Regions from separate parts of the Enterobacter sp. CFEC122 genome, predicted to be linked through region 4. Evidence: predicted binding sites of a transcription regulator. Region 4 holds the regulator's gene; each other region holds the start of a gene.
What was found. The regulator sigma-54, encoded in region 4, starts transcription at its own class of promoters, with help from an activator protein. The targets are predictions, from matches to a motif close to GTTGGCACANNTTTCGCTNT.
Positions count from the first base shown of each region.

Region 1: glnA (glutamate--ammonia ligase) is a predicted target of sigma-54. The motif match lies at 5,735-5,754, and genes of this name have one in related genera.
Region 2: glnK (P-II family nitrogen regulator) is a predicted target of sigma-54. The motif match lies at 5,057-5,076, and genes of this name have one in related genera.
Region 3: ACVCAM_RS19230 (amino acid ABC transporter substrate-binding protein) is a predicted target of sigma-54. The motif match lies at 2,423-2,442, and genes of this name have one in related genera.

Region 1 is NZ_JBRIQR010000041.1:26,019-33,146, reverse strand. Features, by position in the region: gene hemN (oxygen-independent coproporphyrinogen III oxidase) at 1-1,273, shown strand, start outside; gene ACVCAM_RS21705 (YshB family small membrane protein) at 1,374-1,484, opposite strand; gene glnG (nitrogen regulation protein NR(I)) at 1,595-3,007, opposite strand; gene glnL (nitrogen regulation protein NR(II)) at 3,019-4,068, opposite strand; gene glnA (glutamate--ammonia ligase) at 4,239-5,648, opposite strand; gene typA (ribosome-dependent GTPase TypA) at 6,025-7,128, shown strand, end outside.
Region 2 is NZ_JBRIQR010000002.1:149,854-156,981, forward strand. Features, by position in the region: gene ACVCAM_RS02570 (PLP-dependent cysteine synthase family protein) at 1-755, opposite strand, end outside; gene ACVCAM_RS02575 (Lrp/AsnC family transcriptional regulator) at 871-1,329, shown strand; gene ACVCAM_RS02580 (SmdA family multidrug ABC transporter permease/ATP-binding protein) at 1,360-3,132, shown strand; gene ACVCAM_RS02585 (SmdB family multidrug efflux ABC transporter permease/ATP-binding protein) at 3,125-4,906, shown strand; gene glnK (P-II family nitrogen regulator) at 5,127-5,465, shown strand; gene amtB (ammonium transporter AmtB) at 5,501-6,790, shown strand; gene tesB (acyl-CoA thioesterase II) at 6,885-7,128, opposite strand, start outside.
Region 3 is NZ_JBRIQR010000031.1:38,826-45,953, forward strand. Features, by position in the region: gene gltK (glutamate/aspartate ABC transporter permease GltK) at 1-349, opposite strand, end outside; gene gltJ (glutamate/aspartate ABC transporter permease GltJ) at 349-1,089, opposite strand; gene ACVCAM_RS19230 (amino acid ABC transporter substrate-binding protein) at 1,245-2,150, opposite strand; gene lnt (apolipoprotein N-acyltransferase) at 2,551-4,089, opposite strand; gene corC (CNNM family magnesium/cobalt transport protein CorC) at 4,095-4,973, opposite strand; gene ybeY (rRNA maturation RNase YbeY) at 5,063-5,530, opposite strand; gene ACVCAM_RS19250 (PhoH family protein) at 5,527-6,573, opposite strand; gene miaB (tRNA (N6-isopentenyl adenosine(37)-C2)-methylthiotransferase MiaB) at 6,737-7,128, opposite strand, start outside.
Region 4 is NZ_JBRIQR010000006.1:73,561-80,688, reverse strand. Features, by position in the region: gene mtgA (monofunctional biosynthetic peptidoglycan transglycosylase) at 1-604, shown strand, start outside; gene npr (PTS phosphocarrier protein NPr) at 646-918, opposite strand; gene rapZ (RNase adapter RapZ) at 915-1,769, opposite strand; gene ptsN (PTS IIA-like nitrogen regulatory protein PtsN) at 1,815-2,306, opposite strand; gene hpf (ribosome hibernation promoting factor) at 2,389-2,676, opposite strand; gene rpoN (RNA polymerase factor sigma-54) at 2,699-4,132, opposite strand; gene lptB (LPS export ABC transporter ATP-binding protein) at 4,180-4,905, opposite strand; gene lptA (lipopolysaccharide ABC transporter substrate-binding protein LptA) at 4,912-5,466, opposite strand; gene lptC (LPS export ABC transporter periplasmic protein LptC) at 5,435-6,010, opposite strand; gene kdsC (3-deoxy-manno-octulosonate-8-phosphatase KdsC) at 6,007-6,573, opposite strand; gene kdsD (arabinose-5-phosphate isomerase KdsD) at 6,588-7,128, opposite strand, start outside.

The sequences.
Region 1 (7,128 bases), on a different contig from region 4:
TGCCTTCGGCGAGGAGGATTTTCAGCAGGCTGTCGCGCGCTATCCTGAGCGTCCGCTGTCGCTCTATGTCCATATTCCGTTCTGCCACAAGCTTTGCTACTTCTGCGGCTGCAATAAAATCGTGACCCGCCAGCAGCATAAAGCCGACCAGTATCTTGACGCGCTCGAACAGGAAATTGTGCATCGCGCGCCGCTGTTTAAAGGCCGTCACGTCAGCCAGCTTCACTGGGGCGGCGGCACGCCAACCTATCTGAACAAAGCGCAAATAAGCCGTCTGATGACGCTGCTGCGCGGAAATTTCAATTTTAACGACGACGCCGAAATCTCGATCGAAGTCGATCCGCGTGAAATTGAGCTGGATGTCCTGGATCATTTACGCGCGGAAGGCTTCAACCGGCTGAGCATGGGCGTGCAGGATTTCAATAAAGAGGTTCAGCGTCTGGTGAACCGCGAGCAGGACGAAGAGTTTATCTTCGCCTTACTCAACCACGCACGTGACATCGGCTTTACCTCGACCAACATCGACCTGATTTACGGCCTGCCAAAGCAGACGCCGGAGAGCTTCGCCTTTACGCTGAAGCGCGTGGCTGAACTCAGCCCGGACCGCCTCAGCGTCTTTAACTACGCGCACCTGCCGACGCTATTCGCCGCTCAGCGCAAAATCAAAGATGCGGATCTGCCTTCTGCCCAGCAGAAGCTGGATATCCTGCAGGAAACCATCACCTCGCTGACCGACACCGGCTATCAGTTTATCGGGATGGATCACTTTGCCCGTCCTGATGACGAGCTGGCCGTTGCTCAGCGCGAAGGGGTACTGCACCGCAACTTCCAGGGCTACACGACCCAGGGCGATACCGATCTGCTCGGCTTGGGTGTCTCCGCCATCAGCATGATCGGCGACTGCTACGCGCAGAACCAGAAAGAGCTAAAGCTGTATTACCAGCAGGTGGATGAGACCGGCAACGCGCTGTGGCGCGGCATCGCATTAACCCGTGACGACTGCATCCGTCGCGATGTGATTAAGGCGCTTATCTGCAACTTCCGTCTCGATTTCAGGGACGTGGAAGCGCAGTGGGCGCTGAACTTCAGCGATTATTTCGCGGAAGACCTGAAGCTGCTGGCGCCGCTGGCGAAAGACGGGCTGGTGGATGTGTCGGAGAGCGCGATTGAGGTCACGCCAAAAGGGCGCCTGTTGATCCGCAATATCTGCATGTGCTTCGACGCGTATCTGCGTCAGAAAGCGCGTATGCAGCAGTTCTCGCGGGTGATTTAAACTGCAATGCCGGGTGGCGGCTTCGCCTTACCCGGCCTACAAAAGTGCGAAATGTAGGCCGGGTAAGCGAAGCGCCACCCGGCTTTTCATCGCCAACTCGCTAGCTAAACAGCCCAACCAGCGCCGCACACAGCACCGCCGCAACGGCGGTTTGTGGCGTGTGGCTTTCAGCGGCTCCGCTAGAGAGCATATTCACGAATGTTTCCAGCATGATGTTCACCCCCAATTTCCGGGCACGATCATACAAAACTCATCGGAACAGTAAAGCGCAAAATAACGGCAATTTGCGCTCAATTAATAACCTTTACACAAGCGCGGATATTACTCCATTCCCAGCTCTTTCAGCTTGCGCGTCAGGGTATTGCGTCCCCATCCTAACAGGCGAGCGGCTTCCTGCTTATGACCCTGGGTATGACGAAGCGCGGTGGTCAACAGCGTACGCTCCATCTCAGGCTGAGCCTCTGACAGCAGGTTTTGATGACCGGAACGCAGCGCGCGGTCAGCCCACTGCGCCAGCAGCGTCGCCCAGCTGTCCGGCAGCGCGTGTCCGCTACTGCTTTCCGGCGCGGTCGCCTCAAACAGCTCGGCCGGTAAATCCTGAATCAGCACTTCCTGACCGGCAGCCATCACGGTTAACCAGCGGCAGGTATTTTCCAGCTGACGCACGTTGCCCGGCCACGCGAGGCGGGTGAGGGCAGCATCGGTTTCCGGGTGAAGCTGCTTGGCTTCTACGCCCAGCTCGCGGGCGGCCACCTGCAGGAAATGACGCGCCAGGCGGGGAATATCTTCCCGGCGTTCACGCAGCGGCGGCAGATGAACGCGAATGACGTTCAGACGATGGAATAAATCCTCCCGGAATTTGCCTTCCTGCACGCGCTGCTCCAGGTTCTGGTGGGTCGCGGCGATAATACGCACGTCCACCTTCACCGGCGCATAACCGCCCACGCGATAAAACTGCCCGTCGGCCAGCACGCGCAGCAGACGGGTCTGAACGTCCAGCGGCATATCGCCGATCTCATCCAGGAACAGCGTGCCGCCGTCAGCCTGTTCGAAGCGTCCCTGGCGAATGGTATTTGCGCCGGTAAACGCCCCTTTTTCATGGCCGAACAGTTCGGATTCAATCAAGTCCTTCGGGATCGCCGCCATATTCAGGGCGATAAACGGCGCTTTTGCCCGCGGGCTGTGGCGATGCAGCGCATGCGCCACAAGCTCTTTACCTGTCCCCGATTCGCCGTTAATCAAGACGCTGATGGAGGAGCGGGACAGACGGCCAATAATGCGAAACACGTCCTGCATCGCCGGCGCTTCGCCGATGATGTCGGTGGTTGGCCCAAAATCGGGCGCGTGGCGCGGCTGCTGCTGCTCCTGATAATGGCTAATCGCGCGCTCAACCAGCGCCACCGCTTCGTCGATATCAAACGGTTTGGGCAGATAATCGAATGCCCCTTGCTGGTAAGCGCTCACCGCGGCATCCAGATCGGAATGAGCCGTCATTATGATGACCGGAAGCATAGGGTGGCGTTGTTTGATCTGCTTTAACAGCGCCAGCCCGTCCATGCCCGGCATACGGATATCCGACAGCAGAACATCGGGCGTTTTAGTGGTGAGTGCGTCGAGCACTTCGCTGCCGCTCTCAAACGTCGTGCAGCTTAATCCTGCCCCTGTGAGCGCGCGTTCAAGCACCCAACGGATGGAGCTATCGTCATCGACTACCCAGACTATCCCTCGTTGCATAAACGTCACCTTTATTTTTTAATCGGCAGGAAAACCGAAAACTCGGTATGTCCCGGCCAACTGGTAAATTCAATTTTTCCAGAGTGTTGGTCGATCAAACTGCGGGCAATGGATAAGCCCAGGCCGGTTCCGCCTTCACGGCCGCTGACCATCGGGTAGAACAGAGTGTCCTGAAGATGCGATGGAATACCGGGGCCGTTATCCTCGACGTCGATACGGGCCGCAAGCCGATAGCGCACGCCGTGTAACGTGAGCTGGAAGGCGGTGCGGGTGCGCAAAATAATCTCGCCCCCTTCCGGTCCCAGCGCCTGCAGGGCATTGCGCACAATGTTCAACAGGACCTGCTCAATCTGATCCGGGTCATGGGCCAGTTCCGGCAGGCTTGGGTCGTAATCACGCACCAGCGTGACGTTCTCTGGCAGCTCCATCGAGACGAGCTTCACTACCCGCTCGGCCACTTTATGGATGCTTTCTGTGACGTGCATTCCCGGCTGCTGTGGCCCGAGAAGACGGTCAACCAGATTCCGCAGGCGGTCCGCCTGCTCGATGATGACGTTGGTATACTCCGCCAGCGCAGGGTCGGGCAGCGCCTTGGTCAAAAGCTGCGCCGCGCCGCGTAATCCGCCCAGCGGGTTTTTGATTTCATGTGCCAGGCCGCGCACCAGGTCTCGGGCGGCAATTTGCTGCGCATGCTGAAGCTGCTCCTGGCTCAGGCGACGTTGATTATCCATCGGCGCCATTTCCAGCAGGATCAAGCCTTCGGGAAGACGTTGCGCGGTCAGCGACAGAATGTGCGAGCGCCCGTCGATCACCAGCGTCACTTCGTTATCGGTGAAACCCTGGCCCGCCTGTAAACTTTCCTGCATCAGGCCAATATTCAGCGAAAAATAGCTCAGAAGTTCCGGAAGCGGGGTGCCGAACAGTTTGCGTGCGCTTTGGGCGAGCAGCTGCTGTGCCGCCGGGTTGGCGTAATGAACGGCCAGCTCGTCATCCACCAGCAAAATGCTGTTAATCAAAGAATTGAGGATCTGCCCAGCATCGGGCAGCGTGCCAGTTGCCATTCAGCAGTCTCCTGGAGTCGTTTGCACTAATTTAGTGCAGTATAGCGTTTTCGGCGTCAAAAGCGCGTGAGATCAGGTTGTTGGTGGAGAAAAAAGCCCATCCGGAGATGGGCTAAAAGTTTCCACGGCAACTACTCCCGGCGCTTGTCACGCCGGGTAAAACAACTTAATTAAACGCTGTAGTACAGTTCGAACTCAACCGGATGCGGCGTCATACGCACGCGGTCGTTCTCTTCAGTACGCAGGGCGATGTAAGCATCGATAGCGTCGTCAGTGAATACGCCACCTGCGGTCAGGAACTCGCGGTCTGCGTCCAGCGCCTGCAGGGCTTCTTCCAGAGAGCCAGCAACCTGTGGGATCTCTTTCGCCTCTTCTGGCGGCAGGTCGTACAGGTTTTTGTCCATCGCTTCGCCTGGGTGGATCTTGTTCTTGATACCGTCCAGACCGGCCATCAGCAGTGCTGCGAAGCACAGGTATGGGTTAGCCGCTGGATCCGGGAAGCGAACTTCGATACGACGCGCTTTAGGAGACGCCACCACCGGGATACGGATAGAAGCAGAACGGTTACGCGCAGAGTAGGCCAGCATCACTGGCGCTTCGTAGCCCGGGACCAGACGCTTGTAGGAGTTGGTGGTTGGGTTCGCCAGGGCGTTGATCGCTTTAGCGTGTTTGATTACGCCGCCGATGTAGTACAGCGCCTGCTCGGACAGACCGGCATATTTGTCACCAGAGAACAGGTTGGTACCGTTCTTGGACAGAGACATGTGGCAGTGCATACCGGAACCGTTGTCGCCAAACATTGGTTTTGGCATGAAGGTCGCGGTTTTACCGAAACGGTGCGCAACGTTGTGCACAACGTATTTGTAGATCTGAATTTCGTCCGCTTTTTTGGTCATGGTGTTGAAGCGGGTAGCCACTTCGTTCTGACCCGCAGTCGCCACTTCGTGGTGGTGAGCTTCAACAACCAGGCCCATCTCTTCCATCACCAGACACATGGTGGAACGAATGTCCTGTGCAGAGTCGACCGGAGGAACCGGGAAGTAACCGCCTTTCACGCCTGGACGGTGACCTTTGTTACCACCTTCGTATTTGGTGGAGGAGTTCCATGCGCCTTCGATGTCGTCGATAGCCACGTGGGAGCCAGAGATAGAGGCACCAAAACGGATGTCATCGAACAGGAAGAACTCTGGCTCTGGCCCGAACAGAACGGTGTCCGCGATGCCGGTAGAACGCAGGTACTCTTCAGCGCGTTTCGCGATAGAACGTGGGTCGCGGTCGTAGCCCTGCAGCGTGCCTGGCTCGAGGATGTCGCAACGGATGATCAGGGTAGGTTCTTCGAAGAACGGATCAATGACCGCAGTGGTTGCATCTGGCATCAGAACCATGTCGGATTCGTTAATGCCTTTCCAGCCACCAATGGAGGAGCCGTCAAACATTTTGCCTTCTTCAAAGAATTCGGCGTTCACCTGATGAGCAGGGATTGTGACGTGCTGTTCTTTACCTTTGGTGTCGGTGAAGCGGAGATCAACAAACTTCACTTCATGTTCGTTCAGCATCGTCAAAACGTGTTCAGCGGACATACTTAACTCTCCAGATTGGTCATTGTCGTCGTGGTAACGAGGTCTTCAGTTTCTGTTTGTACTGGCTGTTGCCATGTAATTTTTATAAAGCGAAATCTGTGCCAACTTTTAAAACACCCCAAAAAGGCGTTATCATGCGCACCATAGTGCAAAAGGGCTGCACCACAATGGTAATGTTGCACCAGTATAGTGCTTCAGTGTGAACACCGAGCACCATATTGGTGCAATTTTCGTTAAAGTGCCCTTTTTCGCTCCGTGAAAGCGATCACAAAGCATCTCTGCGATACTTGTTTGCGGAGGATGTTTGTGATCCTGTTTTGTAGTGCGATTAATCCGTGTACAATAACGCGCTATTTCTAATGCCTGAGGCAAAGTTGTGATCGAAAATTTGCGTAACATCGCCATCATCGCGCACGTTGACCATGGTAAAACTACCCTGGTTGATAAGCTGCTGCAGCAATCCGGTACGTTTGATGCACGTGCCGAAACTCAAGAGCGTGTGATGGACTCCAACGATTTGGAGAAAGAGCGTGGGATTACTATCCTCGCGAAAAACACCGCTATTAAATGGAATGACTACCGTATCAACATCGTTGATACCCCAGGGCACGCCGACTTCGGTGGTGAAGTTGAGCGCGTGATGTCCATGGTGGATTCCGTGCTGCTGGTGGTTGACGCATTTGACGGCCCAATGCCGCAAACGCGCTTCGTGACCAAAAAAGCATTTGCCCATGGCCTGAAACCAATTGTTGTTATCAACAAGGTTGACCGTCCTGGCGCACGTCCTGACTGGGTTGTTGATCAGGTATTCGACCTGTTCGTTAACCTCGACGCGACCGACGAACAGCTGGACTTCCCTATCATTTACGCTTCGGCGCTGAATGGTATCGCGGGTCTGGACCACGAAGATATGGCGGAAGACATGACCCCGCTGTATCAGGCGATTGTCGATCACGTACCGGCACCGGATGTTGATCTGGATGGTCCACTGCAGATGCAGATCTCCCAGCTGGACTACAACAACTACGTTGGCGTCATCGGTATCGGCCGTATCAAACGCGGTAAAGTGAAGCCAAACCAGCAGGTTACTATCATCGATAGCGAAGGCAAAACCCGCAACGGTAAAGTTGGCAAAGTGCTGACTCACCTGGGTCTGGAGCGTATCGACAGCGATCTGGCTGAAGCGGGCGACATCATCGCGATCACCGGTCTGGGCGAGCTGAACATCTCTGACACCATCTGCGATCCGCAGAACGTGGAAGCGCTGCCAGCCCTGTCTGTTGATGAACCAACCGTTACCATGTTCTTCAACGTCAACACCTCTCCGTTCTGTGGTAAAGAAGGTAAGTTCGTTACCTCTCGTCAGATCCTTGACCGCCTGAACAAAGAGCTGGTGCACAACGTTGCGCTGCGCGTTGAAGAAACCGAAGACGCTGATGCCTTCCGCGTATCCGGTCGTGGTGAGCTGCACCTGTCTGTT
Region 2 (7,128 bases), on a different contig from region 4:
GGGATGAAAGAGGGCTCGACGCGCGGACGGCCAATCCCTTCAATTTTACTCCCCACCGGGCTGCGCAGACCGGCATCGCGGTTTTGCCAGTAGTCGAGGAACACGGAGTTCTGCGGGTCAACTACCATCAGCTGGGTATCGTAACCCTGACAGCGGATATAGCGTCCGATCGTGGCTGACGTACCGCCGGTACCGGCGCTCATCACAATGTAGGACGGAACCGGATGCGGTTCGTGGGTCATCTGGCGGAAGATACTGTCGGCAATGTTGTTATTACCGCGCCAGTCCGTCGCGCGCTCGGCGAAGGTGAACTGGTCCATATAGTGGCCGTTCAGCTCACGGGCCAGCATTTCGGAGGCGGCGTAGATTTCGCAGGCGCTTTCCACAAAGTGGCAGCGACCGCCGTAAAATTCGATCTGTTCGATTTTGCGTTTTGCGGTGCAGGAGGGCATCACCGCAATAAACGGCAGGCCCAGCAGGCGGGCGAAATAGGCTTCGGACACCGCCGTTGAACCGGAAGAGGATTCAATGATGGTGGTGCCTTCTTTAATCCAGCCGTTACATAAACCGTATAAAAACAGCGAGCGCGCCAGGCGATGCTTCAGGCTGCCGGTAGGATGGGTGCTTTCATCTTTCAGATAGAGCTGAATGCCGTCAAATCCCGGCAGGGAAAGGCGAATCAGGTGCGTATCCGCCGAGCGCTGATAGTCGGCATTGATTTCGCTGATCGCATGTTTAACCCAGGTGCTATTCATCGTCGTTATCCGTTTGTCATTTTGTGCCTAGCATAGCGAAAAGCACAGAAAAAATTGTTGCTATCTGGCCTTTAAAATAGAATTAAGGGAGAAAAATTTTCTCTGTGAGGTGGGTATGCTAGATAAAATTGACCGCAAGCTCCTTTCATTGCTGCAAAGTGACTGTACCCTCTCTTTGCAGGCGCTGGCAGATGCCGTTAATCTGACCACCACCCCGTGCTGGAAGCGGCTTAAGAAGCTGGAAGATGACGGTATTCTTCTGGGGCGCGTCGCGCTGTTAGATCCTGAAAAACTGGGGCTTGGGTTGACGGCATTTGTGCTGATAAAAACCCAGCATCACAGCAGCGAGTGGTATTGCCGCTTCGTTACCCAGGTGTCTGAGATGCCCGAAGTGCTCGGTTTCTGGCGTATGGCCGGCGAGTACGATTACCTGATGCGCGTCCAGGTGGCCGACATGAAGCGTTATGATGACTTCTACAAGCGGCTGGTGAACAGCGTGCCGGGGTTATCGGACGTCACCTCAAGCTTCGCCATGGAACAGATTAAATACACCACAGCATTACCCATTGAATAACTTCGTAAAATACCTTCAGGAACAAACCGCGTGCGATTATTTGCCCAATTAAGCTGGTACTTTCGTCGGGAGTGGCAACGCTACCTCGGTGCAGTCGCCCTGCTTATTATTATTGCTATCCTGCAGCTGATCCCGCCGAAAGTGGTGGGCTACGTCGTGGATGGCGTCACCGAACAGCATTACACCACCGCACGGGTGTTGATGTGGGTTGGCACGCTGGTGCTGACGGCGGTCATTGTTTATCTGCTGCGCTACGTCTGGCGCGTGCTGCTGTTTGGTGCGTCCTATCAGCTGGCCGTTGAGCTGCGTGAAGATTTTTATCGCCAGCTGAGTCGACAGCATCCCGAATTTTATCTGCGCCATCGCACCGGGGATCTTATCGCGCGCGCGACTAACGACGTCGATCGCGTGGTCTTTGCCGCCGGGGAAGGGGTGCTGACGCTGGTGGACTCGCTGGTAATGGGCTGCGCGGTGCTGATCGTCATGTCCACGCAGATCAGCTGGCAGCTGACCCTGCTGGCGCTGCTGCCGATGCCGCTCATGGCGCTGGCGATCAATCGCTACGGCGAACAGCTGCACGAGCGCTTCAAGCTGGCGCAGGCGGCGTTTTCGTCGCTGAACGATCGCACCCAGGAGAGCATGACCAGCATCCGCATGATCAAAGCGTTTGGTCTGGAAGACCGGCAGTCCGCGCTGTTTGCCGCCGATGCGGCCGACACGGGGGCGAAAAACATGCGCGTCGCGCGTATTGACGCGCGATTTGATCCAACGATTTATATCGCAATTGGCATGGCAAATATGCTGGCGATTGGCGGCGGGAGCTGGATGGTGGTGCAGGGCACGCTCACCCTGGGCCAGTTGACCAGCTTTGCCATGTATCTGGGGCTGATGATCTGGCCGATGCTGGCGCTGGCCTGGATGTTTAACATCGTGGAGCGCGGCAGCGCCGCCTACAGCCGTATTCGCGCCATGCTGGCCGAAGCGCCGGTGGTCAATGACGGCAGCGAAGCGTTGCCGGAAGGACGCGGCGTCATGAAAGTCGACGTCCGCAAGTTTATCTATCCGCAAACGGAACATCCGGTACTGGAGAACGTCAGTTTTACCCTTCAGCCGGGCCAGATGCTCGGCATCTGCGGCCCGACGGGCTCCGGTAAAAGTACCGTACTCTCGCTGCTCCAGCGCCACTTTGACGTCACGCAGGGCGATATTCGCTTCCATGATATTCCGCTCACCAGCCTGCTGCTGGATGAGTGGCGTGGTCGCCTGGCGGTTGTCAGCCAGACGCCGTTTCTTTTTTCTGACACCGTGGCGAACAACATCGCGCTTGGGTGCCCTGCGGCAACGCAGGAAGAGATCGAGCATGTGGCGCGTTTAGCCAGCGTGCATGATGACATTTTGCGCCTGCCGCAGGGCTACGAAACGGAAGTCGGGGAACGCGGCGTCATGCTGTCCGGCGGGCAAAAACAGCGTATCTCCATTGCCCGCGCGCTGCTGCTCAATGCGGAAATCCTGATTCTGGACGATGCGCTCTCCGCCGTTGACGGCCGTACCGAGCATCAGATCCTGCATAACCTGCGCCAGTGGGGCGACGGACGCACGATAATTATCAGTGCCCACCGTTTGTCAGCGCTTACCGAAGCCAGCGAAATTCTGGTTTTGCAGCACGGCCATATTGCCCAGCGCGGGCAGCATGAAACGCTTGCCGAGCAGCCGGGCTGGTATCGCGATATGTACCGCTATCAGCAGCTTGAGGCGGCGCTGGACGATGCGCCGGAGCAGGATGAGGAGGCCGCCAATGCGTAAGCTCGGAACGATGTGGCCGACGCTCAAACGTCTGCTGGCCTACGGCTCGCCGTGGCGTAAACCGCTCTCCGTTGCCGTGCTTTTACTCTGGATTGCGGCGATTGCCGAAGTGAGCGGACCGCTGCTCATCAGCTATTTCATCGACAATATGGTCGCCAAAAGCTACCTGCCGCTCGGGCTGGTGGCGGGGTTAGGCGTGGCCTACGTTGGCTTACAGCTGATGGCGGCAGGATTGCACTATGCGCAGTCGCTGCTGTTTAACCGTGCAGCCGTGGGCGTGGTTCAGCAGTTGCGTACCGATGTGATGGACGCGGCGCTTCGCCAGCCGCTCAGCGAGTTTGATATCCAGCCGGTTGGGCAGGTGATTTCGCGCGTGACCAACGATACCGAGGTGATCCGCGATCTGTACGTCACCGTGGTGGCAACCGTGCTGCGCAGCGCGGCGCTGATTGGCGCGATGCTGGTGGCGATGTTCAGCCTCGACTGGCGCATGGCGCTGGTGGCGATCACCATCTTCCCGGCGGTGCTGATCGTCATGGTGATTTACCAGCGTTACAGCACGCCAATTGTGCGCCGGGTGCGCGCCTATCTGGCCGATATCAACGATGGCTTCAACGAAGTGATCAACGGCATGAGCGTCATCCAGCAGTTCCGCCAGCAGGCGCGCTTTGGCGAGCGCATGGGCGAAGCCAGCCGTTCGCACTATATGGCGCGTATGCAGACGCTGCGCCTGGACGGTTTCCTGCTGCGACCGCTGCTGAGCCTGTTCTCGGCGCTGGTGCTTTGCGGGCTGCTGATGCTCTTTGGCCTGAGCGCAAACGGTACGATTGAAGTGGGTGTGCTGTACGCTTTCATTAGCTATCTGGGACGCCTTAACGAGCCGCTGATCGAACTCACTACGCAGCAATCGATGCTGCAACAGGCGGTTGTCGCCGGTGAGCGCGTCTTTGAGCTGATGGACAGGCCGCGCCAGGCCTACGGCAATGACGAGCGACCTCTGCAAAGCGGGGCTATCACCTTTGATAACGTCTCATTTGCCTATCGCGAAGACCGTCTGGTGTTGCAGGAGATTATGCTCGATGTGCCGTCACGCGGTTTCGTCGCGCTGGTGGGCCATACCGGCAGCGGTAAAAGCACGCTCGCCAGCCTGCTGATGGGCTACTATCCGGTCACGCAAGGCGAAATCCGCCTCGACGGACGTCCGCTCGCGTCGCTTAGCCACACGGTGTTACGCAAAGGCGTTGCGATGGTGCAGCAGGATCCGGTCGTGCTGGCCGATACCTTCTACGCCAACGTAACCCTGGGACGGGACTATTCAGAAGCGCAGGTTTGGGCGGTACTGGAAACGGTGCAGCTGGCAGAGCTGGCGCGCGGGTTCAGCGACGGGATCAACACGAAGCTGGGCGAGCAGGGCAACAATCTCTCCGTGGGGCAAAAACAGCTCCTGGCGCTGGCGCGCGTCCTGATTGAAACGCCGCAGGTGCTGATTCTGGACGAAGCCACGGCCAGCATAGATTCTGGAACCGAGCAGGCGATTCAGCAGGCGCTGGCCGCCGTACGCGACCACACGACGCTGGTGGTGATTGCTCACCGGCTCTCCACCATCGTCGACGCGGACACGATTCTGGTGCTGCATCGCGGACAGGCCGTGGAGCGCGGTACGCACCGCGAGCTGCTGGAAGCACAAGGGCGCTACTGGCAGATGTACCAGCTGCAGCTGGCGGGCGAAGAGCTGGCCGCCAGCGTGCGTGATGAAGAGTCCCTTAGCGCCTGATGCACTAAAATGAGGCGCCGCGCTAACAGTCATTCCTGTTGGTGCAAAACTGAAACGCACCCTGCACCGGCATGGTGCGTTTTTTTTCACCGGTTCATTTATCAGAACCGTGTAACGCACATCGCACCGCGATTCCCTCACGTTTTCATTTCTGGCACATCCCTTGCAATACCTTCCGCGTAAGCTGCGGCCATTACCGAATTCTGACTGGAGGGGATCTATGAAGCTGGTTACGGTTGTAATCAAACCATTCAAACTCGAAGACGTGCGTGAAGCATTGTCTTCAATGGGTATTCAGGGACTGACTGTCACCGAAGTGAAAGGCTTTGGTCGTCAGAAGGGTCATGCCGAGCTTTATCGCGGGGCGGAATACAGCGTTAACTTTCTGCCAAAAGTAAAAATTGATGTCGCGATTGCTGACGATCAGCTTGATGAAGTCATTGATGTCATTAGCAAAGCGGCCTACACCGGCAAAATTGGCGACGGCAAAATTTTCGTTGCCGAACTGCAGCGCGTCATTCGCATCCGTACCGGCGAATCTGACGAAGCGGCACTGTAATTAACGCCTGGCACACAGTGATAGGGATCGAGAAAATGAAGATAGCAACACTTAAAACGGGTCTGGGTTCGCTGGCGCTGCTGCCGGGCCTGGCGCTGGCTGCTGCCCCTGCGGTGGCCGACAAAGCCGATAACGCCTTTATGATGATCAGCACCGCGCTGGTGCTGTTCATGTCCATTCCGGGCATTGCGCTGTTCTACGGCGGTCTGATCCGTGGCAAAAACGTTCTCTCCATGCTGACGCAGGTTGCCGTGACGTTTGCACTGGTCTGCGTGCTTTGGGTGGTTTACGGTTACTCTCTGGCGTTCGGCACGGGTAACGCGTTCTTTGGTAACTTCGACTGGGTGATGCTGAAAAACATTGAACTGACCGCGCTGATGGGCAGCTTCTATCAGTATATTCACGTGGCGTTCCAGGGCTCGTTCGCCTGCATTACCGTCGGGCTGATTGTGGGCGCGCTCGCCGAGCGCATTCGTTTCTCTGCGGTCCTGATCTTCGTGGTGGTCTGGCTGACGCTCTCCTATGTGCCGATTGCGCACATGGTCTGGGGCGGTGGTCTGCTGGCCACGCACGGCGCGCTGGACTTCGCGGGCGGTACCGTTGTCCACATTAACGCCGCGGTCGCGGGTCTGGTGGGTGCTTATCTGATAGGCAAACGCGTGGGCTTCGGTAAAGAGGCGTTCAAACCGCACAACCTGCCGATGGTCTTTACCGGTACTGCGATCCTCTACTTTGGCTGGTTTGGCTTCAACGCCGGCTCAGCCAGTGCCGCGAACGAAATCGCCGCGCTGGCCTTCGTGAACACCGTTGTAGCCACGGCGGGTGCAATCCTCTCCTGGGTGTTTGGCGAGTGGGCGGTACGCGGGAAACCTTCTCTGCTGGGTGCCTGTTCAGGTGCGATTGCCGGTCTGGTTGGTATCACCCCTGCGTGTGGTTATGTCGGTGTCGGCGGTGCGCTGCTGGTCGGCCTGGTGTCGGGTCTGGCGGGTCTGTGGGGCGTCACCGCACTGAAACGAGTTCTGCGCGTGGATGACCCTTGCGATGTGTTCGGCGTGCACGGCGTGTGCGGGATTGTCGGCTGTATCATGACCGGTATCTTCGCGGCGAAATCGCTCGGTGGCGTGGGCTACGCAGAAGGCGTCACTATGGTTCATCAGGTGCTGGTGCAACTGGAAAGTATCGCTATCACCGTGGTGTGGTCTGCAGTCGTCGCTTTCATCGGCTACAAGCTGGCGGACATGACGGTCGGTCTGCGCGTACCGGAAGAGCAGGAGCGCGAAGGTCTGGATGTGAACAGCCACGGCGAGAATGCGTATAACGCATGATCTGAGTGTCTTGCCGGGTGGCGGCTTCGCCTTACCCGGCCTACAACAGCACAAAACGTAGGCCCGGTAAGCATCGCGCCACCGGGCTTTTACATCAACCTCTGTTACGCATCACCCCTTCCTGCACCGTTGAAGCGACCAGCACGCCGTCCTGAGTATAAAACTCCCCACGCACAAACCCGCGGGCGCTGGATGCCGACGTACTCTCCACGCTGTAGAGCAGCCACTCGTTCATGTTGAAGGGACGGTGGAACCACATCGAGTGATCGATCGTCGCGACCTGCATCCCTTTTTCGAGGAATCCGACGCCGTGCGGCTGCAGCGCCACCGGCAGGAAG
Region 3 (7,128 bases), on a different contig from region 4:
GGATAATCTCCGAGTAGTAAGCGGCCTCAAACATTGAGAACGCCACCATCGCCGAGATCAGACGGATATCGGTTTTTGGCGACAGCCCCAGCACGTTTTGCAGGAAGCCGGGCACAATCAGGTAAAACCACAGCAGCACCATTACCAGCGGGATGGAGCGGAACACGTTAACGTAGGCGGTCGCAAACCAGGCGAGCGGCTTAAAGCTCGACAGGCGCATAACGGCCAGCAGGGTGCCCCAGACGATACCGACGATAATGGCAATGACGGTGATTTTTAAGGTAATCATCAGTCCATCAAGCAGGTAAGGCATGGATGGAACGATAGAACTCCAGTCAAATTCGTACATTATTTGCCCCCCATGTTGCCCGGCAGGCGAATTTTGCGTTCAACCAGGTTCATCACCAGCATGATGAAAGCGTTAATCAGAACGTAGGCGAGCGTGATCGCGGTGAAGGATTCCCACGCGTGAGCGGAGTAATCCAGCAGCTTGCCCGCCTGCGCGGCCATATCAACCAGGCCGATGGTCGAGGCGATGGCCGAGTTTTTCACCAGGTTCATCATCTCGGAGGTCATCGGTGGAACGATGACGCGGTAGGCGTTAGGCAGCAGCACGTAGCGGTAGGTTTGTGGCAGGGTTAACCCCATCGCCAGACCCGCATTTTTTTGTCCGCGGGGTAATGACTGAATGGCGGCACGCACCTGCTCGCAAACGCGCGCAGCGGTAAACAGCCCCAGACACATCATGGAGGAGACAAAGAACTGCACATTCGGATCCAGTTCCGACTTGAACCACATGCCAATATTTTCCGGCAGCAGTTCCGGGATAACCAGATACCAGGTAAAGAACTGCACGATCAGCGGAACGTTACGGAACAGTTCCACGTACAGGGTGCCGAGTGTTGAAAGAAAACGGTTAGGGACGGTGCGCAGAATACCGAACAGAGAACCGACAAGAAACGCGATGATCCACGCCGTTATCGATAATGCCACGGTGACCTGAAAGCCGCTCCACAGCCAGCCAAGATAGGTGGTGTTGCCGAACGGGGCTTGTTGCAGGAATATGCCCCAGTTCCAGTCGATTGACATAATAAACTCCAGAAAAAAAAGGGTAGCAGCGCTACCCTCGAAGATTGGTGAGAAGCTCATTTTTCGCGCTGAGTGGGGAACGACCACTCAACGTATAGTCTGTCCATGCTTCCCGACAATCGAGAGGGCAGGAGATCCCGCCCCTGTTGTTCTAATTAGTTAAGAGCCTTGTCATTTGGAGATTTGAACAGCGCTTTCATGTCGTCTGACAGTTCAAAATTCATGTTCAGGTTTTTTGGTGGAATCGGGTTCTTGAACCATTTGTCGAACCATTTTTCCGCTTCGCCTGAGGTCTGCACCTGGGCGATGGTGTCATCGATCAGCTTTTTGAACTGCGGATCGTCTTTACGCAGCATACAGCCGTAGGCTTCTTTCGACTGCGCGGTACCGACGATATCCCAGTTGTCTGGTTTCTTCGCTTTCGCACGCTCGCCTGCCAGTAGGGCGTCGTCCATCATAAACGCGACGGCACGACCGCTTTCCAGGGTACGGAAGGAGTCGCCATGGTCTTTCGCGCTGATGATGCGCATATCCATTTTCTTCTCGTCGTTCAGCTTGTGCAGCAGCACTTCAGACGTGGTCCCGGAGGTGACAACGACCGCTTTCCCTTTCAGGTCAGCGAAGTCTTTGATCTCACCGCCTTTCTTCGTCAGCAGGCGGGTGCCCACAACAAAGATGGTGTCGGAGAAGGCAGCCTGCTTCTGACGCTCGAGGTTGTTGGTGGTGGAGCCACACTCGAAGTCAAAGGTGCCGTTTTGCAGCAGCGGAATACGGTTCTGTGAAGTGATGGGGATCAGCTTCACCTGCAGGTCAGGTTTGTTCAGCTTTTTCTTCACAGCTTCAACGATGGCGTTGGAGTAATCCTGTGAATAGCCCACGACTTTTTGCGTGTTGTCGTAGTAAGAGAACGGGACAGAAGATTCACGGTGGCCGACCACGATAACGCCGTTTTTGGCAATCTTGTCGAGAGTGCTGCCTGCTGCCGGAGCGTCTTCAGCGTGAACCACGCCTGCGGACATCCCCAAAACCAGCATTGCTGTGGCCAGTTTACGTAATTGCATACCCAACTCCTTTTTTATCAGCGCCAGCGACGCATTGATACCCATTGTGATGTTGTTATATCTCGCGCAATGCGAGTGCAGTGTTATGCAAGCTTGTTAACATTTAGTCTGGCTTAATGTAAAGATTTTGCTGCGTTATTGTTTATTTTTGCGAAGCACGCCGCACCATTCAGAGGCAAATATCTCCCGTTGCACCGTTTCGGTGCTACCGATGATCTACGCTGGTGCGACAAAGTTGCACAGTAAGCCAAACTGCGTTCACCTGAATAAACAAAGCAATAGGCGTGCCAGAATTGAAGTCTGGAGAGAATTGCCGAGTGGCGCTAACGCTTACCCGACCTACAAAAGCGAAACAGTAGGCCGGGTAAGCGTCAGCGCCACCCGGCAGGAAGAGGAGGGATTATCGACGACGCTGGCGCAGGCTCATCAGCACCGCGCCAAAGCCGAACAGCGCGGTCAGGATCCACAGCGGCCAGTTGCCGGTGCGGGCGTACGGCGTCAGCCCGGTGGTAGGCGTGACGTTGGTGGTCAGCACTTCTCGGGTGAACTGTGGGATCATGGCCTGGATTTCACCCTGCGGACCAATCACGGCGGTGATGCCGTTGTTGGTGCTGCGCAGCAGCGGACGGGCCAGCTCCAGGGAGCGCATGCGTGCCATCTGGAAGTGCTGCCACGGGCCGATTGATTTACCAAACCAGGCATCGTTAGAGATGGTCAGCAGATAGTCCGTATCCGGGCGGAAGTTATCGCGCACCTGCTCGCCGAGAATGATTTCGTAGCAGATGGCCGCCGTCAGGGCTGCGCCGTGCGCATGCAGCTGAGGCTGAACGTACGGTCCGCGGCTGAAGGAGGACATCGGCAGATCGAAGAACGGGGCCAGCGGGCGAAGAATTGACTCCAGCGGCACAAATTCACCAAACGGCACCAGGTGGTTCTTGTTGTACCGATCGGTGGAGTGGTAGCTGTATTCGCTGTCTTTGCCGAGCGTAATGATGGTGTTGTAGGTGTCGTAGCGGTTCTGCTGATTCAGACGCGCATCGACAATGCCGGTGATCAGCGTACTGCCACGCGAGAGCAGCAGGTCGTTCATCATGTTGAGGAACGGCTGCTGGTTGATCTCCAGATCGGGAATAGCAGACTCCGGCCAGATAATCAGCTGCGATTTACCCATCACCTCTTCGGTGGCGTTGGCGTAGATCTTCAGCGTATTCAGCAGTTCTTTCTCGTCCCACTTCATCGACTGCGGGATATTCCCCTGCACCATGGAGACCTGCATGGCGCGCGCGGGCTCCGGCGTGAACCACTGGATATAGCGCAGCGGGAAGGGCAGGGCGAACAGCACCAGCGCCACAGCCAGCGGTTTCCAGCATCGTGAAACCAGCGCTAATACCAGCAGGCCGCTAACGACCATCAGCAGGAAGTTAATGGCCTCAACGCCCATGACCGGCGCCAGGCCTTTCAGCGGGCCGTCAATCTGACTGTAGCCGAACTGCAGCCACGGGAAGCCGGTCAGCACCCAGCCGCGCAGGAATTCCGTGATCTGCCAGACCACCGGCGCGGCAATGGCGACGCGCAGCCAGGTGGTTTTGGGCCACAGGCGAGAAAGGATGCCGGCGAACAGACCGGTATAGAGCGAGAGATACGCGGCGAGCAGTACCACCAGGAAGACGTTTACCGGGCCCGGCATACCGCCAAACTGCGCGATGCTGACGTAGACCCAGTTAATCCCTGAGCCAAACAGCCCCAGTCCCCAGAAGTAGCCAATAGCGGCAGCCTGTACCGGACGACGGTTCAGGGTCAAACCCTGAAGCCCCATCAGGGAGAGAACGGCCGCAGGCCAGATATCGTAAGGAGAAAAAGCCAGCGTACCGCTGGCTCCGAGTAACAGCGCCAGCAGCAAACGGACGCGCTGGCGTTCAAGCAATGGGGCAAATGCCATTTACATTAATCTTCCAGTTTTGGCACCGGTGAGTCGTCCGGCGTTCTGACGTGAACCTGTATAATACGTCGGCTGTCGGCCATGGCTACTTTGAACTGGTAACCGTCGATGTCAACGGTCTCTCCGCGCGCCGGGAGGTGGCCAAAGGCCTGCATCACCAGCCCGCCAATGGTATCGACCTCTTCATCGCTGAAGTGGGTCCCGAAGGCGTCGTTGAAGTCCTCAATGGAGGCCAGCGCCCGCACGGTCCAGGTGTGGCGGCTGAGCTGACGGAAGTCGATATCCTCTTCTTCGTCATACTCATCTTCGATTTCGCCCACGATCAGCTCAAGGATATCCTCGATCGTGACCAGACCGGAGACGCCACCAAATTCATCAATAACAATCGCCATGTGGTAACGCTGAGAGCGAAACTCTTTCAGCATCCGATCCACACGTTTACTTTCCGGCACAACCACGGCCTGGCGTAACACTTTTTCCATGCTGAAGGCTTCGGCATCGCTGCGCATAAACGGCAGCAGATCTTTCGCCATCAAAATCCCTTCGATGTGATCTTTGTCTTCGCTGATGACCGGGAAACGCGAGTGGGCGGATTCGATGATGACATCGAGACACTCGTCCAGCGTCTGGTTACGTTTCAGGGTGATCATCTGCGAGCGGGGAATCATGATATCGCGAACGCGCTGGTCGGCGATGTCCATAACCCCTTCGAGCATTTCGCGCGTATCTTCGTCGATAAGGTCGTTTTGCCCGGAATCACGAATCAGCTCCAGCAGTTCATCACGGTTTTTCGGTTCGCCGTGGAAAAGCTGGTTCAGAATGAGGGAGAAAAATCCCTTTTTACTGGTTGTCGTGTCGCTACTGTGTGAATTGTCGTCGCTCATGGCGTTTGTTAAGGGTTCTCTTGTTAGTTCAATGTTTACCGCCACGCGATGTCCTTTCGTGGCGGCAGGGGAGTCAGTCCGGTGACTGACTATTCTTTCTCGGCAATGTACGGATCCTCATAGCCCAGAGCAAGCATTATCTCTGTCTCGAGGGACTCCATCTCTTCCGCTTCGTCGTCTTCAATATGATCGTAGCCGAGCAGATGCAGGCTGCCGTGTACCACCATGTGCGCCCAGTGGGCTTCAAGAGGTTTCTGCTGCTCTTTAGCTTCCTGTTCAACCACCTGGCGGCAGATGATCAGATCGCCCAACAGCGGCATCTCGATGCCCGGCGGGGCTTCGAACGGGAAAGAGAGCACGTTGGTCGGCTTATCTTTCCCGCGATAGGTCAGGTTAAGCTCATGGCTTTCTGCTTCATCCACCAGGCGAATCGTGACTTCTGATTCTTCCTGAAACTGGGGGATAACGGCATCCAGCCATTTCTGAAACTGTGCCTCATCTGGCATGCCGGAATTGTCTTCACAGGCCAGCTGTAAATCGAGGATCACCTGACTCATTTCTGTTCTTGCTCCTGCGCTTCGCGCTTACGTTCTGCGGCCACTTCGGCCTTACGCTTCTGATCTGCCTCTTCCCAGGCTTCATAAGCGTTAACGATACGCGCGACCACCGGGTGGCGTACCACGTCTTCACTGTGGAAGAAGTTAAAGCTGATTTCATCGACCTCGGCCAGCACTTCGATGGCGTGGCGCAGGCCCGATTTGGTGCTGCGCGGAAGATCGATCTGCGTGACGTCGCCGGTAATCACCGCTTTCGAGTTAAAGCCAATACGCGTCAGGAACATTTTCATCTGTTCGATGGTGGTGTTCTGGCTCTCATCGAGAATGATGAACGCATCGTTCAGCGTACGGCCGCGCATGTAGGCGAGCGGGGCCACTTCGATCACGTTACGCTCAATGAGCTTCTCGACCTTCTCAAAGCCCAGCATTTCGAACAGCGCATCGTATAAAGGACGGAGATACGGGTCGACCTTCTGGCTCAGATCGCCAGGCAGGAAGCCCAGTTTTTCACCGGCTTCAACGGCAGGGCGGGTCAGCAGGATACGCCGGATTTCCTGACGCTCCAGCGCATCGACCGCCGCGGCAACGGCCAGATAGGTTTTACCCGTACCCGCCGGCCCCACGCCGAAGGTGATGTCGTGGTCGAGAATATTGGCGATATACTGCGCCTGGTTTGGCGTACGCGGCTTGATGACGCCACGCTTGGTCTTAATGTTGATTGCCTTGCCATAATCCGGCACGCTCTCCGCGCTCTGCTCAAGCACGCGCGCCTCTTTAATGGCGAGGTGAATCTGCTCCGGTTCGATATCCTGAATTTCGCCGCGCATGGGGGAGGTGTCGACATACAGGCTACGCAGAATGTCCGCAGCGGCGTTGACGCAGATAGGGCGTCCGGTGAGTTTGAAATGATTATCGCGACGATTGATTTCGATACCCAGACGTCGCTCCAGTTGTTTGATGTTGTCATCAAACGGCCCGCACAGGCTCAGCAGGCGAGCGTTGTCTGCTGGCTCAAGGCTAATTTCACGCGTATCTATGTTCAAACTGTTCCTCTTTGATTGATTAACTGACCCGCTGCCACACGGCGCAATAAAACGGTCATTACCGAAATTATTCACGCCACAGAATAAAGGCGCAAGCGTTGCGGAAGATATTGGGGGCGATGAGAGGAAATACAAGGCCTGCCAAAGCGGCAGGCCTGAAGGATTATGGCTGGTAAATCCCAACGCCAGAATCGTTTTCTTTGCGGGTACGCGAGATCACGGATTCCGGTGACTCTGCGATACGCAGGCCCATTTCGTCTTCGGTGCGGACCACTTTCGCGCGCAGCGAGTTGGTCAGCACTTCGACAATCTCGACGTCCACAAATTTACCGATCATATCCGGGGTGCCTTCAAAGTTCACCACGCGGTTATTTTCCGTACGACCAGAGAGTTCCATAATGCTCTTGCGGGAAGTGCCTTCCACCAGAATGCGCTGTACGGTACCGAGCATGCGGCGGCTCCAGGCGTTAGCCTGCTGGTTGATGCGCTCCTGCAGAATATACAGACGCTGCTTTTTCTCTTCTTCCGGTACATCGTCAACCATATCGGCCGCCG
Region 4 (7,128 bases):
TGCCGTGATGGTTGAGCGTCAGCTCGGCGCGTGGCTCAGCGGCGATTTCGGCTATGTTGCCCATTCTGACTGGGTAAGCATGGACGAGATCTCTCCGTTTATGGGGCTGGCGGTCATCGCAGCGGAGGATCAGAAATTCCCTGAGCACTGGGGGTTCGACGTTGCGGCCATTGAGAAGGCGCTGGCGCATAACGAACGCCATGAAAACCGCGTGCGCGGCGCGTCAACCTTGTCGCAGCAGACGGCCAAAAATCTGTTTCTGTGGGACGGCCGCAGCTGGGTGCGAAAGGGGCTGGAAGCGGGGCTCACCCTGGGCATGGAAACGGTCTGGAGCAAAAAGCGCATTCTGACCGTGTATCTCAACGTTGCCGAGTTTGGCGACGGGGTATTTGGTGTCGAAGCTGCATCACAACGCTATTTTAATAAACCCGCCAGCAAGCTGAGCATGTCTGAGGCGGCGCTGCTCGCGGCTGTTCTGCCTAATCCCATCCGTTTTAAAGCCAGTGCCCCCTCAGGGTACGTGCGAAGCCGTCAGGCGTGGATTATGCGCCAGATGCGTCAGTTGGGAGGAGAAGGGTTTATGGAGAGCAACAAACTTATGTAGGGCGGGTAAGCGCAGCGCCACCCGCCTGAAGGGCAGAGACCTTAATCTTCGTCGAACCCTGCGTTAAACAGCGCAATCACCGCCGCCAGCGCTTCCTCTTCCTGGGGGCCGGTGGCTTCGACTTCAATCTGACGCCCTTTGGCGGAATCCAGCATCAGCAGAGCAATGACGCTGTTCGCCTCCGCTTCGGTACCTTCGTCATTCCGCAGCAGAACTTCTGCATCGAAACCCTGCATCAGCTCAAACAGCTTCATCGCCGGGCGCGCATGCATGCCCAGCTTATTGGTGATCTCAACGGTCTGTTTTACGGTCATGTTTTACGTTTTTCCAGCGTGCGATGACGGGACTGAACGTTCTTCCCGCGCGAGCGGAAATAGTCGGCCAGCTGTTCGGCGATATAAACCGAACGATGTTTACCGCCGGTACAGCCAATCGCTACCGTCAGGTAGCTACGATTGTTTGTCTCCAGCATAGGTAACCATAGCTCAAGGTAGCTTCGCGTCTGGTAGATAAAATTGTGAACTTCTGTGTGCCTGTCGAGGAAGGCCGCGACGGGTTTATCCAGACCGGTCATAGGACGCAGTTTCGGATCCCAGTGTGGGTTCGGCAGGAAGCGCACGTCGAAAACATAATCCGCATCAATCGGGATACCGTGCTTGAAGCCAAAGGATTCGAACACCATCGTCAGTTCGCGCTCGCGTTTACCCAACAACCGGGTACGCAGCATTTCCGCCAGCTCGTGAACGGACATCTCAGAGGTGTCGACAATCAGGTCGGCGCGAGAACGCAGCGGCTCCAGCAGATCGCTCTCTTCATCGATTGCGCTCTCCAGGGAGAGGTTCTTACTGGAAAGCGGGTGCAAACGACGGGTGTCGCTGTAGCGGCGAATCAGGGTATTACGGTCTGCATCGAGGAACAGCAGCTGAGGCGAGAACGTGTCAGGCAGGTTACTCATGGCCTGCTCGAAGATCTCTGGCGATTCCGGCATGTTACGAACGTCGATACTGACGGCAGCCGAGGTCTGTCTCTCGGCAAGCGTACGGGCCAGGTCGGGCAACAACACGACCGGAAGGTTATCGACGCAGTAAAAACCCATGTCTTCCAGCGCGCGCAGAGCCACGGATTTCCCCGACCCTGAACGACCGCTGACAATCATCAGCACCATGTTCCGTTTCTCCTCAGGACAACAGATGTGAAGGCCATCTCCTGGTTATGCATCATCCTGATTGCCTTCTGCTTCGGTGATAATTTGATAAAGCTCTTCATCACTTTGAGCCGAGCGCAGTCGACGGCAAATGGTTTTATCAGCCAGACGTTTGGCGACCAGCGACAGCGTATGCAGATGGGTTTTCGTCTGGTCAGCAGGCACCAGCAGCGCGAAGAGGAGATCGACGGGCTGGTTATCAATGGCATCAAAGGCGATCGGTGTTTCAAGCTGCACAAACACACCGACGGCACGCAGGGTATCCTCTTCCAGCTTGCCGTGCGGGATTGCGATGCCGTTGCCGATACCGGTACTGCCCATCTTTTCGCGGGTCAGAATCGCTTCGAACACCACCTGCGGCGGCAGGCCCAGCTGTTTTGCGGCCAGTTCACTGATGATTTCCAGCGCACGTTTTTTGCTCTGGCAGTGAACCGCACTGCGGGTACATTCCTGGTTAAGGACATTGCTCAGTTGAAGAGCGGAATCGTTGTTCATCATAATTTCACCTAAGCGCTAACTGTACAAATGGCCTGTTGTGTTTCACAACAGGCCGTCCTGCACCCGTTAACTGCCCGGACAATTAGTGTTGTTTCAGTTTATCTTTATGTTTATTGAGCTGTCGCGCAAGCTTATCAATCAAGCCGTCGATAGCAGCGTACATGTCTTGCCCTTCCGCACTGGCATGCAGTTCCCCCCCGTTAACATGCAGGGTGGCATCCGAGATATGAGTCACTTTCTCCACTTTCAACACAATGTAGACCTGATTGATCCTTTCGAAATACTGCTCGAGTTTTGCAAACTTCACGTTCACAAAGTCGCGTAAAGCCTCAGTAATTTCGACGTTTTGTCCAGTGATGTTGAGCTGCATAGTGTCTTCCTTATCGGTTGTGTCAGACCAGCTGTTTACGCTGGTTGGACGGCGGAATGGATAAAGACTCTCGATACTTCGCAACAGTACGACGTGCCACCATAATACCCTGATCGGACAGCATGGTGGTTAACTTACTGTCGCTTAGTGGCTTCGCGGGGTTCTCCGCGGCGATCAACTTCTTCACCAGAGCACGAATGGCCGTTGACGACGCTTCGCCGCCGCCCTCGGTATTCACATGGCTGGAGAAGAAATACTTAAGCTCAAAAATACCGCGTGGACTGTGCAGATACTTCTGCGTGGTGACACGGGAAATGGTTGATTCATGCATCTCGACGGCCTGGGCGATATCCGCCAGCACCATCGGTTTCATATACTCTTCGCCCTGCTCAAAGAAAGCCTGCTGCTGTTCGACAATACAGCGGCTGACGCGTAGCAGCGTATCATTTCGGCTCTCCAGACTTTTGATCAGCCATCGCGCTTCCTGCAAATTGCTACGAATATATTGGTTGTCGGCGTCGTTACGCACGCTGGTGCACATGGAGGCATACTGCTGGTTGATTTGCAGGCGAGGGATGCTGTCTGAATTCAGTTCAACGACCCAGCGGCCGTTGTGTTTTCTGACCAGTACATCCGGGATCACGTACTCGGGCTCGCTGGTCTGGATCGACTGACCGGGGCGCGGATCGAGCGACTGGATCAGATTCACCGCTTCTTTCAGCACCTCTTCTTTCAGGCGCGTGACGCGCATCAGGGTGCGGAAATCGTGGTTCGCCAGCAGATCCAGATGATCGCTGATGATCGCGCGCGCCTCCTCGAGCCATGGCGTCTCTTTGCTGAACTGAGAAAGCTGAATCAGCAGGCAGTCGCGCAGATCTTTTGCGGCTACGCCTACCGGATCGAAACGCTGGATGCGCTTCAGAACGGCTTCGACTTCCTCAAGCTCAATCTCGTCGTCGCCCATGCTTTCCAGTATATCGTCGAGGGTGACGGTCAAATAGCCGGTGTCGTCAACGGCATCGACAATCGACGTGGCAATCGCGCGGTCGGTATCGGAGAAGGGGGTGAGTTCCACCTGCCACATCAGGTAATCCTGCAGCGACTGGGTGGTTTCGCCCTGATAGACCGGTAGCTCATCGTCCTGGTAGTCTGCACGCGTACCGGAAGGGGTTCCGGCGGTGTAGATTTCATCCCAGCTGGCATCAAGCGGAAGCTCGTCGGGCATCTCTTTTTGTTCGAGTGCATCCGCGGTATCGAGCGCTTCAGTATCCTGCGATTGCTGGGTATCTACCTCGTCATGAAGATCGGTTTGTTCCAGCAGGGGGTTACTGTCCAGCGCCTGCTGAAGCTCCTGCTGAAGTTCTAACGTGGACAGTTGCAACAGGCGAATTGCCTGCTGTAGCTGCGGCGTCATCGCCAGTTGTTGGCTGAGCCTTAATTGCAAACCTTGCTTCATGTTCAGAGCATTTTTCTCCGGTTCGGCGTTACGTTACCTCTACCCTATCAGAGTCTGAAGTCTTCCCCAAGATAGACGCGCTTAACATGATCGTCTTCGAGGATCTGCTGCGGCGTACCGTGGGCGATCAGATTGCCCTGGCTGACAATATAGGCGCGTTCACATACGGCCAGCGTTTCACGCACGTTGTGGTCGGTAATCAGTACGCCAAGCCCGCTGTCGCGCAGGTGCTCAATGATACGTTTAATGTCGATAACGGAGATGGGGTCAACGCCCGCAAACGGTTCATCCAGAAGGATAAATTTCGGGTTTGCGGCCAGCGCACGCGCAATCTCAACGCGACGGCGTTCGCCCCCGGAGAGTGCCTGACCGAGGCTGTCGCGCAGATGCTCAATGTGGAACTCTTCCATCAGCTCGTTGGCACGATCCTGACGCTGTTCGTTGGTCAGGTCGTTACGAATTTGCAGGACCGCCATCAGGTTGTCGTAAACGCTGAGACGACGGAAAATGGAGGCTTCCTGCGGCAGATAGCCGATCCCGCGACGCGCGCGCGCGTGCAGCGGCAGAAGACTGATGTCTTCATCGTCAATGATAATGTTGCCGGCATCGCGCGGCACAATACCCACGACCATGTAGAAGGTGGTCGTTTTACCCGCACCGTTCGGGCCAAGCAGCCCCACGATTTCGCCGGAGTTGACGGTCAGACTGACATCTTCTACGACACGGCGGCCCTTATAGGCCTTCGCGAGGTTTTTTGCAGTTAATGTTGCCATAACGAATTAGTTACTCTTCTTCTGTGCCGGGGCCTGGCCCTTGCCTTTGTCCTGCAGCTGCGACGGAACCAGTACGGTGGTCACGCGTTTGCCTTTCTCGCTGGAGGCCTGCATTTTTTGCTCTTTAACCAGATAGGTAATCTGGTCGCCGGTAATGTTGCTGTCCAGCTGTTCCAGATACGCATTCCCGGTCAGGATGACCAGATCCTTCGCCAGCTCATAGTGCATGTGCGTAGCGCGGCCTTTCACCGGCTTGCCGTTGTCCTGCATCTGGTAGAAGGTCGCCGGATTACCATAGCCATCGATAATCTCTTTGCCCTGCTCGCCACCCGGACGGGTCACGACCACTTTGTCGGCGTTGATTTTGATGGTGCCCTGGGTCATGACGACGTTACCCGTGAAGGTGACGACGTTACCCTGCATATCGAGAGACTGGGTGTCGGACTCAATATGGATCGGCTGGTCGGTATCGCCCGTTACAGCAAGCGCGGGGAGACTGGCCGCCAGCATCGCGCTGGCGATAATTACTTTAAGGCTGAGTTTGTTTGTTTTGAATTTCATAGGAGGTTCTAACCTTTTCAATCAGCTCGGCGTTCTTGCTGCGTAAGTTCCCGCGCATTCTTAAACCGCTGGAATTAAATGTTGTGCCATACAGTGTGACCAGATCCTGCGACGTCACGTCCTGGGTTACCAGGTTGATCTGGGCATTATCCGTCGTAATTTTTCGCAGTTGCGAGTCAGCGGTCAGGGCGTTGACTTCAACGTGGCCATACAGATAAAGCATACGGTCATTTGTCAGTTTGGCCCGATCTGACTTAATTGACCACGTCGGCACTTTGTCTTTATCAAATGTGGTCATCACAGGTTGGGTAAACCATGAAACGCCATCATCGGAAAAATATTCAACATGCTGGGCAATCAGGCGATAGTTCAGCGCACCTTCCGGGCTGTAGACCACGGTGTCGCTGTGATCGCTTTTATAGGTTGGATCGGTATTGTTGATCACTTCCGTTTGCGTATCGTCGCGATCGGCAAGGTCCACGCCAATCAATACCAGTGCGACAAGCGAAAGCAAAATGATAATCCAACGTCTGGTTTTACTCATATCGATTGCCCTTTGGCCTCATCAAGCTTGCCCTGCGCCAGCAGAAGCAGATCGCAGACTTCACGGACAGCGCCGCGGCCACCGTTGATGTGGGTAACGTAGTCGGCGCGCGGGATCAGCAGCGGATGCGCATCGGCAACGGCGATGCTCAGCCCAACTTCAGCCATCACCGGCCAGTCAATCAGGTCGTCCCCGACGTAGGCCACGTTTTCCGGTGCGATAGCCAGTTTACCCAGTAAATCATTGAACGCCGCCATCTTATCGGATTGACCCTGATACAGATGGGTAATACCTAAAGTTTCACAGCGGTCTTCTACCAGTTTAGCGTTTCGCCCGGTGATGATCGCCACCTCAATCCCCGAGGTGAGCGCACAGCGGATACCATAGCCGTCGCGAACGTTAAACGCCTTCAGCTCTTCACCATTATTGCCCATGTAAATCAGGCCGTCGGAGAGAACCCCATCCACATCGAGGATGAGCAGACGAATGTTTTCCGCCTTTGCCATCATCTGCGTACTGACCGGACCATAACAGGTTGCAAGGGATGCACCCGCATTACTCATTGTCTTATCCTTCATTACACTACGCCTGCGCGCAGCAGATCATGCATATGTACCACACCCAGCAACTGGTCGCCATCGGCAACCATAACGGAGGTGATATGGCGGGACTGCATCAGGTTCAGCACATCCACGGCCAGCGTACCGGGACGCACGCGGATACCGCCCGGCGTCATCACGTCGGCAATGCCGAGCGTGCGGACATCGACACCCATGTCGAACACGCGACGCAGGTCGCCATCGGTGAAGATCCCCTGAATTTTCATCAGATCGTCGCACACGACCGTCATCCCCAGATTCTTACGGGTGATTTCCAGCAGCGCATCACGCAGGGAGGCTTCTTTACTGACGTGAGGGATCTCATCCCCGGTGTGCATAATATCGTTTACCCGCAGCAGGAGCTTGCGCCCCAGCGCGCCGCCCGGGTGGGAAAGCGCGAAATCTTCCGGCGTAAAGCCGCGGGCTTCAAGCAGCGCCACGGCAAGCGCATCGCCCATGACCAGTGCAGCGGTGGTGCTGGAGGTCGGCGCCAGACCGAGCGGACAGGCCTCCTTGGGA